Regions from separate parts of the Achromobacter aegrifaciens genome, predicted to be linked through region 3. Evidence: predicted binding sites of a transcription regulator. Region 3 holds the regulator's gene; each other region holds the start of a gene.
The links. Region 3 encodes LexA, which represses DNA repair genes until DNA is damaged. Its sites were predicted from a motif close to ACTGTATNNNNATACAGT; they were not measured.
Positions count from the first base shown of each region.

Region 1: the regulator LexA is predicted to act here: its motif matches at 873-890, upstream of HV793_RS29865 (DNA topoisomerase IV subunit B).
Region 2: the regulator LexA is predicted to act here: its motif matches at 1,418-1,435, upstream of HV793_RS23220 (PA0069 family radical SAM protein).

Region 1 covers NZ_CADIKO010000007.1:109,775-114,578, reverse strand. Annotated here, with positions in the region: gene rho (transcription termination factor Rho) at 1-315, opposite strand, end outside; gene trxA (thioredoxin TrxA) at 433-759, opposite strand; gene HV793_RS29865 (DNA topoisomerase IV subunit B) at 1,086-3,047, shown strand; gene HV793_RS29860 (YcxB family protein) at 3,047-3,652, shown strand; gene parC (DNA topoisomerase IV subunit A) at 3,688-4,804, shown strand, end outside.
Region 2 covers NZ_CADIKO010000003.1:919,648-924,451, reverse strand. Annotated here, with positions in the region: gene HV793_RS23220 (PA0069 family radical SAM protein) at 64-1,410, opposite strand; gene HV793_RS23215 (sulfate adenylyltransferase subunit 1) at 1,623-2,921, opposite strand; gene cysD (sulfate adenylyltransferase subunit CysD) at 2,963-3,871, opposite strand; gene HV793_RS23205 (phosphoadenylyl-sulfate reductase) at 3,913-4,656, opposite strand; gene HV793_RS23200 (sulfate/molybdate ABC transporter ATP-binding protein) at 4,653-4,804, opposite strand, start outside.
Region 3 covers NZ_CADIKO010000002.1:1,445,955-1,450,758, reverse strand. Annotated here, with positions in the region: gene lon (endopeptidase La) at 1-680, shown strand, start outside; gene lexA (transcriptional repressor LexA) at 806-1,456, opposite strand; gene HV793_RS17900 (amino acid aminotransferase) at 1,636-2,835, opposite strand; gene uvrB (excinuclease ABC subunit UvrB) at 2,911-4,804, shown strand, end outside.

The DNA of each region.
Region 1 (4,804 bases), on a different contig from region 3:
CTTGGGCGTGCGCACTTCACCTTCGATCGAGTCGCCGGTGTGCAGGTTGAAGCGGCGGATCTGCGAGGGCGAGATGTAGATGTCGTCCGTGCTGGCCAGATACGAGGTCTCGGGCGAGCGCAGGAAGCCGAAGCCGTCGGGCAGGACTTCCAGGACGCCGTCGCCGAAGATCTGCTCGCCTTGCTTGGCGCGCCGTTTCATGATGGCGAACATCAGCTCCTGCTTGCGCAGGCGGTTGGCGTTCTCGATTTCCAGGCCGGCGGCCATTTCCAGCAGCTGCGAGACGTGCAGCGCCTTCAGTTCGTTGAGGTGCATCGCGGTGGATTTTTGGGGGAAAGTGAAGGAGAGTTCTGGCGGCGCGCCACGGACGGGCACACGCGGTATTGAATGAGCGCCGCCCCGAGGGCGGCGCCTTCGTTCACGGCACGCGGCTTACAGCGCGCCGTCCAGGAATGCGGTCAGTTGCGACTTCGACAGCGCGCCAACTTTGGTGGCGGCGGCTTGGCCGTCTTTAAAGAGCATAAGGGTGGGAATGCCGCGGATGCCGTACTTGGTGGCGGTGCCCTGGTTTTCATCGACGTTCAGCTTGGCGATCGTCAGGCGGCCAGCGTACTCCGTGGCGACTTCTTCCAGGATCGGGGCAATCATCTTGCAGGGGCCGCACCAGGCAGCCCAGTAGTCCACCAGCACCGGCTGGCCGGATTTCAACACATCGGCATCGAAGCTGGCGTCACTGACGTTCTTGATTTGGTCGCTCATGATGGTGATTCTCGGTTCGGCAGCAAAAGGCGCGTAAAAAGGGACGCGCCCCGCCGTTGTTCTTGTTTGTGGATGGACTCAAGCATACCACTGTCAATATCAACAGGCATACCACTGTTAATAACAACAGGAGTTGCTGGATTTGTGTAGGATGTTGCGGCGCAGTTGTCGCGATCCGGGCGGTACCGACCCGATGCGCTGGCTGTGACTGTCACCATCCTACCGAATTCGGAGCTGGTCAGGTCGTGCTCATCCCACTGGGAGCCGCGCAGAATCTGGACTTATCCGTAAAATGTCGGTTTTTTTCCACAGATGTTGGGGATAACTTGGCCACTCCACGTTACACCGAGGCGTCCATTCGCGTCCTGAAGGGACTGGAGCCCGTGCGCCAGCGCCCGGGCATGTACACCCGAACCGAAAACCCCCTGCACGTCGTGCAGGAGGTCATTGATAACGCCGCAGACGAGGCATTGGCCGGATACGGCAAGCAGATCCAGGTCACGCTGCACGTCGACGGCAGCGTTTCCGTCGAGGACGACGGGCGCGGCATTCCCGTTGGCTTGCACCCTGAAGAGAACGCTCCCGTGGTGGAGCTGGTGTTCACGCGCCTGCACGCAGGCGGCAAGTTCGACAAGGCGGGCGGCGGCGCCTACGCCTTTTCCGGCGGCTTGCACGGCGTGGGCGTGTCCGTCACCAACGCCCTGGCCACGCGCCTGGAAGTGGTGGTGTGGCGCGATGGCGCCGTCAACCGCCTGGTCTTCAAGGGCGGCGACGTGGCCGAGCCCCTGGCGCCCTACGACCAGGGTGGCCGCAAGAAGTCCGGCACCCGCGTGCGCGTCTGGCCGGACGCCAAGTATTTCGACAGCCCCAACATTCCGCTGGGCGAGCTGACACACCTCCTGCGCAGCAAGGCCGTGCTGCTGCCGGGCGTCAAGGTTTCCCTGGTCAACGAGAAAACCGGCGACACCAAGACCTGGCAGTACCAGGACGGCCTGCGCGGCTATCTGTCCGAGGCGCTGGCCGGGGCGGAGCTGATGGTGCCGTTCTTCGAAGGCGAACAGTACGCCGGGGCCGACCACGAGAACTTCGCCGAAGGCGAGGGCGCCCAGTGGGTGGTGGCCTGGACCGAGGACGGCAACGCCGTGCGCGAGTCGTACGTGAACCTGATTCCGACGCCTGCCGGCGGCACCCATGAATCGGGCCTGCGCGAAGGCCTGTTCGGCGCGGTCAAGGGTTTCGCCGAGCTGCACAGCCTGCTGCCCAAGGGCGTCAAGCTGCTGCCGGAAGACGTGTTCGCCCGCGCCAGCTTCGTCTTGTCGGCCAAGGTGCTGGATCCGCAGTTCCAGGGCCAGATCAAGGAACGCCTGAACAGCCGCGACGCGGTGCGCCTGGTCGGCGGCTTCTCCAAGAGCGCGCTGGACCTGTGGCTGCACAGTAACGTCGAATACGGCAAGAAGCTGGCCGAACTGGCCATCCGCCAGGCCCAGGCGCGCCAGCGCTCGGCCCAGAAGGTCGAAAAGCGCAAGAGCTCGGGCGTGGCCGTGCTGCCGGGCAAGCTGACCGATTGCGAATCCAGCGACGCGACCCGCACCGAAGTCTTCCTGGTCGAGGGCGACTCCGCGGGCGGTTCGGCCAAGATGGGCCGCGACAAGGAATTCCAGGCCATCCTGCCGCTGCGCGGCAAAGTGCTCAATTCCTGGGAAGTGGATCGCGACCGGCTCTTCGCCAACAACGAAATCCATGACATTTCCGTCGCCATCGGCGTGGACCCGCACGGTCCCGGCGATACCCCGGACCTGTCGGGCCTGCGCTACGGCCGCATCTGCATCCTGTCCGACGCCGACGTCGACGGTTCGCACATCCAGGTGCTGTTGCTGACGCTGTTCTATAAGCACTTCCCCAAGCTGGTCGAAGCCGGCAACGTGTTCGTGGCCAAGCCGCCGCTGTTCCGGCTGGACGTGCCGGCGCAGGGCAAGCGTCCGGCGCGCAAGATCTACTGCCTGGATGAAGGCGAACTCGAGGCCGCGCAGGACAAGCTGCGCAAGGAAGGCGTGCGTGAAGGCGCCTGGGCCGTCAGCCGCTTCAAGGGCCTGGGCGAAATGAATCCCGAGCAACTCTGGGAAACCACCATGAATCCGGACACGCGCCGCCTCCTGCCCGTGGGCTATGGCGACCAGACGCCCGAAGACACCACCCGCATGTTCGACATGCTGATGGGCAAGGGCGAGTCCTCGCAGCGCCGCGCCTGGATCGAAGAGAAGGGCAATCTGGCGGAGCTGGACATCTGATGGCCGGGTCCGCGCCCGGCTCGGCCCGCATGGACGTCCAGATGACTGCCGACGACTACGCCGACTTCGCCGCTTACGTGTACAAGCGGCCGGAGCTGCGCCGCCGCCGCTACCGCTCCCATCTGCGTTTCGCGGTCCTGATGATCGTGGCCCTGCTGGCCTACCTGATCTGGCAGACCTGGGACGGCAATACGCCGAACTGGGGGCGGATCCTGCCCGTGTATTTCCAGGGCTTGGCGGTGGGCCTGGGCATTCTTGCGCTCCTGGCGCTGGCTTACGAGTACGTCCTGCCCTCGCTGGTCAGGATGAACACGCGCCGCATGCTGAAGCGTCAGCCCGACGAGCTTTTCCTGGGACGGCATCAGCTGGACTTCGGCCCCGACGGCATCACGGATACCACTGCCACCGCCTCCGGACGCATGGACTGGTCCGATGTGCGGCGGGTCGAGGAAACCCCACAGCATCTCTATGTCATTCTCGGCACCTTGCAAGGCGTGATCATCCCCAAGCGCGGGCAGGACGCCGCCACGTTGGATGCGGTGCGGACCCAGTTGCGCGCGCATGTCGCCGATACGCAGCTGATGTCGTCCGCGCAGGCGCTTTGACGCCGTTTCGATGAAATTGTCTACCTGAATACATCATGACCGACAGCAATCAACCCGGCTTGTTCGATTCCAATCCGCCCGGCGGCGATGGCGATGGCGGTGGCGATGGCGACGCCGCCATCACCCTGGCGCGCTACGCCGAGCAAGCCTATCTGGACTACGCGGTGTCCGTGGTGCGCGGCCGCGCCCTGCCGGACGTGGGCGACGGGCAGAAGCCCGTGCAGCGGCGCATTCTCTTCGCCATGCAGGCGATGGGGCTGGCCGCTGGCGCCAAGCCCGTCAAGTCCGCGCGCGTCGTGGGCGACGTGCTGGGCAAGTATCACCCGCACGGCGACCAGGCCGCCTATGACGCCATGGTGCGCATGGCGCAGGATTTCTCGCTGCGCTATCCGCTGATCGACGGCCAGGGCAACTTCGGTTCGCGCGACGGCGACAACGCCGCCGCCATGCGCTACACGGAAGCCCGCCTTACCCCCATCGCCAAGCTGCTGCTGGACGAGCTGGACGAAGGCACCGTGGACTTCGTGCCCAACTACGACGGCAGCCAGCAAGAGCCGCAGATGTTGCCGGCGCGCCTGCCCGTGATGCTGCTCAACGGCGCCTCGGGCATCGCGGTCGGCATGGCGACCGAGATCCCGCCGCACAACCTGCGCGAAGTGGCGCAGGCCTGCGTGGCGCTGCTGAAGCATCCGCAGATGCCGGACGCCGAGCTGCACGCCCTGATCCCGGGTCCGGATTTCGCGGGCGGCGGGCAGATCATCACGCCGGCCGAGGACATCGCCCAGATCTACGCGGGCGGCCGCGGTTCGCTCAAGGTGCGAGCGCGCTGGCAGTTCGAGGAAATGGCGCGCGGCCAATGGCAACTGGTGGTCACCGAGCTGCCGCCGGGCACCTCGGGCCAGAAGGTGCTGGAAGAGATCGAGGAAATCACCAACCCCAAGGTCAAGACCGGCAAGAAGAGCCTGACGCCCGAGCAGACGCAGGCCAAGGCGGTGATGCTGAACCTGCTGGACGCCGTGCGCGACGAGTCGGGCAAGGACGCCGCCGTGCGCCTGGTCTTCGAACCCAAGACCTCGCGCGTGGACCGCGACGAATTCGTCAACACGCTGCTGGCGCAGACCAGCATGGAAAGCAGCTCGTCCATCAACCTGG
Region 2 (4,804 bases), on a different contig from region 3:
TAGGAAAGACGGTCCAGCGCCAGGCGTAGCCCCCCGGCAGGCATCCGCGGCGGCAGCCGGCGGTCAATCGAACAATGACAACTGGCCTGCGGCCATGGCTTGCAACTGGCGCGCTGCGCGCCCGTGCGCGCCGCCGGCTGCGGGCGATACGGCGGGAAAAGGGACCCCTGAAGACGCTTGCGCGCCAACCGGGGATAGGAAATCGGCAGCCTTCGCCGCAGTTGCGGCAGGAGGCAGGAAACGGTCGCAGTCCAGCGCCAGGCGATGGCGGTTCAGGCCCAGCTTGCGCGTGGCGATGGTGAACCGCTGACGCAGCAGATCGGCCCAGACGCCGGTTCCGCGCATGCGCGACCCGAAGTTGGGATCGTTGCGGCGGCCATTGCGCAGGTCTTCGATGCGATGCAGGACGCGCTGGGCGCGGTCCGGGAAATGGGCGTTGAGCCAATCCTCGAACAGGGTCTTGACCTCCCAGGGCAGGCGCAGGACGGTGTAGCTGGCATAGTGCGCGCCGGCCGCCTTGGACTCCTGGAGGATGTGCTCCATGGACTCGTCGTTGATGAACGGGATGATGGGCGCGACCAGCACGCCGACCGGCACGCCGGCGTCGGTCAGGCTGCGCACGGCTTCCAGCCGGCGCCACGGCGCGGCGGCGCGCGGTTCCAGCGTGCGGGCCATGCCGGCGTCCAGCGTGGTGATGCTCATGTACACCACCACCAGCTTCTGCTCGGCCAGCGCGGCCAGCAGGTCCAGGTCGCGGGCGACCAGCGCGTTCTTGGTGACGATGGTGAGCGGATGGCGGGTTTCCAGCATCAGTTCCAGCAGGCCGCGCGTCAGCCGCCATTCGCGTTCGATGGGCTGGTAGGCGTCGGTGGCGGAACCGATGTTGATGGGAGACGGCTTGTAGCCGGGCCGCGCGAGTTCGGCGCGCAGGGCCTCTACCGCGTTGGCCTTGGCCACCAGCCGGGTTTCGAAGTCCAGCCCGGGCGACAGGCCCAGGTAGGAATGCGTGGGCCGGGCGTAACAATAGACGCAGCCATGCTCGCAGCCCCGGTACGGATTCACCGCCACGTCGAAGGGGATATCGGGCGAATCGTTGCGCGACAGCATCTTGCGCGCTTCTTCAGCAGTGACCGTGGTCTTGGGAGCGGCGGGCGCTATGCGCGCATCCGGCAGGATGGGAATGACGCGGGCGGCTTGCTCGCCGGCGGCAGCTTCGGGGAAATTATCGGGGACGGAATCTATGAAGTCGGCGGGCAGGCCGGAGGAGGACCAGCCGTCGTCGACCTGCACGCGGTCATCGCGCTGAAAGCGATGCCGAACATTAGTAACCGCACCCCGACCGCGCAAGGCGGCGGGGGCGGCAGCCGGGGACCCAGAACCGGCGGGAAAAGAATGATCGGTGCGTGCCATGAAAACTACTGTACAAAAACACAGTGATTTTGACAAGCACCAAAAGCCTTTTCGTAAGACAGCCCCACTTTACCGCAAGACGCCGGCGCCGTCCGGACAAATCGATTTCACCAGGCGAGATCGCCCGGAAACACGCGCCAATACTGGATCTAGCAGAAAAACAACAGGTCCCGCAGGGGCTGGAAACCCGTTGTTTTCCGGCCTCTTGCGGATTAGCGCAACATGCCTGCCGCAGCAGTCTGATGCGTGGCCTCGTCGATCAGGATGAATGCGCCCGTCGCGGGCACATCGGCATAACGATCGACCGCCAACGACTCGCGCGTGGTGAGCGTGACGCGTCCGATGTCGTTCATGCGCAGCGTGCCCTCGGTGTTCTCCACTTCCTGCAATTCGTGGATGTCACGATGCGACAGCACCGCGCGGATCTTCGCCGAGGTCAGGCGCGTACCCGACTTCAACAGATACTTGCGCGCGGGATTCAAGGCCTGCGCATCGAGCCAGCACAGCTCGGCTTCGAATTCGCGCGCGACCTGCGCCGGCGCCGACGCATGCACGATCACGTCGCCGCGCGACACGTCCACGTCGCGATCCAGCACCAGCGTGATCGAGTCGCCCGCCACCGCCTCATCCAGCGCGCGGTCGAAGGCGCGCACTTCGCTCACAACAGCCGTCACGCCCGAGGGTTGCACCGTGATCTCGTCGCCCGGCCGCAGCACGCCGCTGGCGACGCGGCCGGCATAGCCGCGGAAGTCATCCTTGCGACTGCCGTCATGGCGTGCCACCCATTGCACCGGAAAGCGCAGCGGCAAGGCGCGGCCGTCGCTTGCCAGGTCCAGCGATTCCAGCAAGGCCAGCAAAGGCTGCCCGCCGTACCACGGCGTCTGCGGCGACAAGGTGACGACGTTGTCGCCATTGAGCGCCGACAGCGGCAAGGCGTCGAAGTGCTCGATGCCCAGCTTGCCTGCCAGATCCGCATAAGCATCGCGGATGCGCTCGAAGACGGCGCGGTCCCAGTCCACCAGGTCCATCTTGTTGACCGCCACCACGATATGGCGGATGCCCAAGAGGCGCGCGATGGTGCTGTGCCGCTTGGTCTGCGGCAGCAGCACGCCGTCGGCCGCGCGGGTGGCGTCGATCAGGATGACGGCCACGTCGGCGGTCGACGCGCCCGTGACCATGTTGCGCGTGTACTGCTCGTGGCCCGGCGCGTCGGCGATGATGAACTTGCGCGCGGGCGTCGAGAAGTAACGGTAGGCGACGTCTATGGTGATGCCCTGTTCGCGTTCGGCCTCCAGGCCGTCGGTCAGCAGCGAAAAGTCGATGCCGTCGCCCGCCACGCGCTTGTGCTTGGCGCGCGAGATCGCGTCCAGCTGGTCGGCGAACACGCCCTTGCTGTCATACAGCAGGCGGCCGATCAGCGTCGATTTGCCGTCATCCACCGAGCCGGCGGTGATCAGGCGCAGCACGCCCGTATCGGCGCCGGAAAGAAAAGAATCGTTGAGTGCGTTCATGTGCGTTCCTGGTCGCCGGCTGATGCCGGCGTGTCAAGCGATCAGAAATAGCCTTCCTTCTTGCGGCGCTCCATCGAGGCCTCGGAAGTCTGGTCGTCCATGCGCGTGGCGCCGCGCTCGGTAATGTCGGTCACCGCTGTTTCGGCGATGATGGCCCGGGTGTCGGCGGCATCGGACGCCACCGGGCAGGTGCAGGAGATATCGCCCACGGTACGAAAGCGCACCTGCAGGCGTTCGACCTGTTCGCCATCCTGCGGCGGGGTCAGCCGCGTGACCGGCACCAGCAGGCCCTTGCGGCGCACGACCTCGCGCTGGTGGCTGTAGTAGATCGACGGCAGCGCCAGCTGCTCGCGCTGGATGTACTGCCAGACGTCCAGCTCGGTCCAGTTCGAGATCGGGAACACGCGCATGTTCTCGCCGCGATGCACGCGGGTATTGAACAGGTTCCAGAGTTCCGGGCGCTGCGCCTTCGGATCCCATTGGCCGAACTCGTCGCGGAACGAGAAGATGCGTTCCTTGGCGCGGGCCTTTTCCTCGTCGCGGCGCGCTCCGCCGATGCAGGCGTCAAAGCCGAATTCCTCGATCGCCTCCAGCAGCGTCACGGCCTGGGCGGCATTGCGCGAATCGGTCTCGCGGCGCAGCACCACGCTGCCGCGCGCGATCGAATCCTCGACGCTGCGCACGATCAGGGTCTCGCCCAGTTCTGCCGCGCGCGCATCGCGGAAGGCGATCACTTCGTCGAAGTTGTGGCCAGTGTCGATGTGCATCAGCGGGAACGGAAAGCGTCCCGGCCGGAATGCCTTCTCGGCCAGGCGCAGCAGCACCACGGAGTCCTTGCCGCCAGAGAACAGCAGCACGGGCTTCTCGCTTTCGGCGGCCACCTCGCGCAGGATGAATATTGCTTCCGATTCCAGCCAATCCAGGTGGCTGCGTTGGATCACTGCAGACATATGCACTTCCCCTAAAACAGATTTCGAATTCGTGGGCCGCATCAGTCGGCGCGCGCCGCGATGCCGATGACCCGGTTGCCCGCATGCAGGCCGCATTCCTTGGAGTCCGACGACTCCCACCACCAGCGCCCTGCCCTGAGGTCCTCGCCCGGACGGATGGCGCGGGTACAGGGTTCGCAACCAATGGACGGGTAGCCTTGGTCATGCAGCGGGTTGTACGGGATGCCCAGCGCGCGGATGGCGGACCAGACTTCCTCTTCGCTCCATTCGGCCAGCGGATTGAACTTGTAGAGGCCGAAGGTCTGGTCGTGTTCTTCCAGCGGCAGTTCGCCGCGGGTGGTGGATTGCGCGCGCCGCTGCCCGGTGATCCAGGCGCCGCGTCCGGCCAGCGCGCGCTTGAGCGGCTCGACCTTGCGGATCTGGCAACAGGCCTTGCGCAGCTCCACGCTTTCATAGAACGCATAGGCGCCGTGTTCGGCGACGTGCTGCTCGACCGCGGCCGCTATCGGCCGGTACACGGAGACCTCGCGGCCGTAGCGTTCGCGCACGGCGTCCAGTACGCCCAGCGTTTCGGCGTGCAGCCGGCCCGTGTCCAGCGTAAAGACTTCCAGGTCCAGGCCGGCGCTGTAGATGGCGTGCGTCAGCAGCATGTCCTCGGCCGCCAGCGAGGACGCCAGCGCGGCGTCCGGGTAGCGTTGCTGCACGTCGGCCAGGCGTGCGCCCAGCTCGCGCCAGCGCGCGGCCAGGCCCGCCTCGAGTTCAGGCAAAAGATCGGTAGTGCTCATGATTGCGTCGCGAAAATGCGCGCCCGCCGCGGACGCGCCAACAGAATTTCGCCATCGCGCAGGCCCAACTCCCGGTACAGGGACTCGGGCACCTCGGCTTCGATGATGGCGTCGGAATCCTCGCTCGCCAGCTCCAGATAGGCGCTGG
Region 3 (4,804 bases):
TGGGCGTGCGCCGTTACGCCTTCGGCATGGCCGAAAAGGAAAACCAGATCGGTCAGGTGACGGGTCTGGCCTGGACGGAAGTTGGCGGCGACCTGCTGACGATCGAAGTCGCGGACATGCCGGGCAAGGGCGTCATCCAACGCACCGGTTCGCTGGGCGACGTGATGAAGGAGTCGGTCGAGGCGGCCCGCACCGTGGTGCGTTCCCGCGCCCGCCGTCTGGGCTTTGCCGACAGCGTCTTCGAAAAGCACGACATGCACGTGCACGTGCCGGAAGGCGCCACGCCCAAGGACGGTCCGTCCGCGGGTATCGCGATCACCACGGCCATGGTGTCGGCCTTGTCGCGCATCCCGGTGCGCGCCGATGTCGCCATGACCGGCGAGATCACGCTGCGCGGCGAAGTCCTGCCCATCGGCGGCCTGAAGGAAAAGCTGCTGGCGGCTCACCGTGGCGGTATCAAGACGGTCTTGATCCCGGAAGAAAACGTCAAGGATTTGGCGGAGATCCCGGACAACGTCAAGAACCACCTTGAGATCGTGCCGGTGCGCTGGATCGACAAGGTGCTGGAACTGGCGCTGGAGCGCCTGCCGGAGCCCCTGGCCGAGGAAGAAGCGGTCAAGGAACCCCTGGTGGCCAAGCCTGCCGAACCTGGTTCGACCGACCCGGTGCTCAAGCACTGATGGACACCGGGAGGGACGCCGCCGGTAAGCGGCGCCCCTTCTGGATCAAGCTTCCAACAAAAAACCCCGTCAATTTCTTGGCGGGGTTTTTTTCATGCCGCGCGCAAACGCGGGAGTAGTGGGGGCTAGTGCAGCGCGTGCGTGCGGATCAGGCCCACCGCGATGCCTTCCAACGCGAAATCCTGGCCGGCTTCGACCACGATGGGTTCGAAGTCGGGATTTTCGGGCAATAGTTCGATGTGGCCGTTCTGGCGCTGCAAGCGTTTGACCGTGACGTCGTCGCCCAGGCGGGCCACCACGATCTGGCCGTTGCGGGCTTCCGAGGCTTTCTTTACGGCGAGCAGGTCGCCTTCCAGGATGCCGGCGTCACGCATGCTCATGCCGCGCACCTTGAGCAGGTAGTCGGGCGTCTGGGCGAACAGATTGGGATCGACGCCAACCTCGCGTTCGACGTGCTCGGCAGCCAGGATGGGGCTGCCTGCGGCCACGCGGCCGACCAGCGGCAGCAGCAACTGCGCCAGGCCCGGCATGGGCAGCGAGCTTTGCGTGGGAGCAGGGGAGGTGTCTTTCAGGCGGATGCCGCGGGACGCGCCGGCCGTCAGTTCGATGGCGCCCTTGCGGGCAAGCGCCTTGAGATGATCTTCCGCCGCGTTGGGGGAGCGGAAACCCAGGGCCAGGGCAATTTCGGCACGCGTCGGCGGGAAGCCGGTGCGAGTGACGGTCTGCCTGATGAGATCCAGGATTTGTTGTTGGCGATCAGTGAGTTTGCTGGCCATGGCGATGATCCGGTGCTAGCGGACTGTACATATATACAGCGCCATTCTGGGGGACGCAGCGCAAAAAAGCAAGCCGGTCTGGACCAAAAGAAGAAGCCGGTCCGGACCAAAAGAAAAACGGGACCCGAAGGTCCCGTTCCTGACGGCAGGCCCGCGTGGGCCTGTGCGCTGCAAATGGCTTACAGCACGGCCGCGATGCCCTTGGCGACCTTGTCGATGTTGCCGCTGTTCAGCGCGGCCACGCAGATGCGGCCGCTGGAGACGGCATACACGCCATGCTCTTCGCGCAGGCGATCCACTTGCGCCGCGGTCAGGCCCGAGTACGAGAACATGCCGCGCTGCTGCAGCACGAAACTGAAGTCCTGCTTGCCGCCGTGTTCCTTGATCTTGTCGACCAGTTGCTTGCGCATCAGGCGGATGCGGTCGCGCATGCCGGCGAGTTCCTCTTCCCACATCGCGAAGAGTTCAGGCGTGTTCAGGACCGTCGACACCACCGTGCCGCCATGGGTGGGCGGGTTGGAGTAGTTGGTGCGGATCACGCGCTTGAGCTGGCTCAGCACGCGGGTGGCTTCGTCCTTGCTGCCGGCGACGACCGTCAGCGCGCCGACGCGCTCGCCGTACAGCGAGAACGACTTCGAGAACGAGGAGCTGATGAACATGGTCAGGTCCAGATCGGCAAACATGCGCACGACCGAAGCGTCTTCGGTCAGGCCGTCGCCGAAGCCCTGGTAGGCGATGTCCAGGAACGGGACCAGATTGTTTTCCTTCACGACGGCCGCGATCTGCTTCCACTGGTCGGCGGTGGGGTCCACGCCGGTCGGGTTGTGGCAGCAGGCATGCAGCACGACGACGGTCTTGGCCGGCGCGGCCTTCAGGTCGGCCAGCATGGCATCGAAGTTCAAACCGCGCGTGGCGGCGTCGTAGTACGAATAGGTACCGACTTCGAAACCGGCGCGCTCGAACAGGGCGCGGTGGTTTTCCCAGCTGGGGTCGCTGATCAGGACCTTGGAGGTCGGCAGCAGCTGGCGCAGGAAGTCAGCGCCGATCTTCAGCGCGCCGGTGCCGCCCAGGGCCTGAGTGGTCAGCACGCGGCCGGCGGCGGCCAGCGCGGAATCCTTGCCCAGCAGCAGGGCTTGCGCGCCGTTGTTGTAACCGGCGATGCCTTCGATCGGCAGGTAGCCGCGGGCGGCGGCGGCTTCGATGCGGGCGGCTTCGGCCTTGCGGACCGCGCCCAGCAGGGGGATGCGACCCTGATCGTCGTAGTACACGCCCACGCCCAGATTGACTTTACCGGGACGCGTATCAGCGTTGTATTGTTCGTTCAGGCCAAGAATGGGGTCGCGCGGGGCGAGTTCGACGGAATCGAAAAGGGTGCTCATGGGAGTCTGATGAGGTGGGTGGACGCAGTACAGGCTGCTGTGGATAATGAGGGGTTTACCCTGGAAGAGTCTAGCATGCCTAAGAGCGCAATAGACCCGATTACGGCGGGGGCCGCAGCGAACCTGGCGGCCGATCCCGCGGCGGCATCGGCCGTGGCGGATCCGTCCGCGCCAGGCCCTGGATTCATCGATTTCCCGGGCAGCCCGTTCCATCTGTACCAACCCTATCCGCCGGCGGGCGATCAGCCCACCGCCATCGAGGGGTTGACCCAAGGGGTCGAAGACGGCCTGATGTTCCAGACGCTGTTGGGCGTGACGGGCTCCGGCAAGACCTACACCATGGCCAACGTCATCGCCCGCATGGGGCGCCCGGCGCTGGTACTGGCCCCCAATAAGACCCTGGCCGCCCAGCTGTACGCCGAAATGCGGGAGTTCTTCCCGAAGAACGCCGTCGAGTACTTCGTTTCGTACTACGACTACTACCAGCCCGAGGCGTACGTCCCCACGCGCGACCTGTTCATTGAAAAGGATTCGTCCATCAATGAGCACATCGAACAGATGCGGTTGTCGGCGACCAAGAGCCTGCTGGAACGCCGCGACACCATCATCGTGGGCACCGTGTCCTGCATCTACGGTATCGGCAACCCCGGCGACTACCACGCCATGGTGCTGATCCTGCGCGCCGGCGACCAGATCTCGCGCCGCGAGATCCTGGCCCGCCTGGTCGCCATGCAGTACACCCGCAATGACGCCGAGTTCACCCGCGGCGTTTTCCGGGTGCGTGGCGAGACCATCGACATCTTTCCGGCGGAAAGCCCGGAACTGGCGCTGCGCCTGACGCTGTTCGACGACGAGATCGAAAGCCTGGAGCTGTTCGATCCGCTGACCGGCCGCATCCGCCAGAAGCTGCCGCGTTTCACTGTCTACCCCGGTTCGCACTACGTCACGCCGCGCGACACCGTGCTGCGCGCCATCGAGACCATCAAGGAAGAGCTGCGCGAACGGGTCAAGCGCTTCGTCGACGACGGTCATCTGGTCGAAGCCCAGCGGCTGGAGCAGCGCACCCGTTTCGACCTGGAAATGCTGCAGGAGCTGGGCTTCTGCAAAGGCATCGAAAACTATTCCCGCCACCTGTCGGGCGCGGCGCCGGGCGAACCGCCGCCCACCCTCATCGACTACCTGCCGTCCGATGCGCTCATGTTCATCGACGAAAGCCACGTCACCATCGGCCAGTTGGGCGGCATGTACCGGGGCGACCGGGCGCGCAAGGAAACGCTGGTGCAGTACGGTTTCCGCCTGCCGTCGGCCCTGGACAACCGGCCGCTGAAGCTCGAGGAATTCGAGGCCCGGATGCGCCAGTGCGTGTTCGTGTCGGCTACGCCGGCCGCCTACGAGAAAGAGCACACCGACAATGTGGTGGAGCAGGTGGTCCGGCCTACGGGCCTGGTGGACCCGCTGGTCCAGGTCTTGCCCGCCCGCACCCAGGTCGACGATCTGCTCGGGCAGATCAAGGCGCGCGTGGCGCAAGCGGAGCGCGTGCTGGTCACCACCCTGACCAAGCGCATGGCGGAGGATCTCACCGACTTCCTCAGCGAGCATGGCGTGCGCGTGCGCTACCTGCATTCGGATATCGACACTGTCGAACGTGTCGAAATCATCCGCGACCTGCGTCTGGGCACCTTTGACGTGCTGGTGGGGATCAACCTGCTGCGCGAAGGGCTGGATATTCCCGAAGTGTCGCTGGTGGCGATCCTGGACGCCGACAAGGAAGGCTTCCTGCGTTCGGAGCGCAGCCTGATCCAGACCATCGGGCGCGCGGCGCGCAACCTCAATGGCCACGCCATCCTCTATGCGGACCGCATCACCGATTCAATGCAACGCGCCATGGAGGAAACCGAGAGGCGGCGTGCCAAGCAGCTGAAATTCAATGCCGACCATGGCATTACCGCCCGGGGCGTGCAAAAGGCCG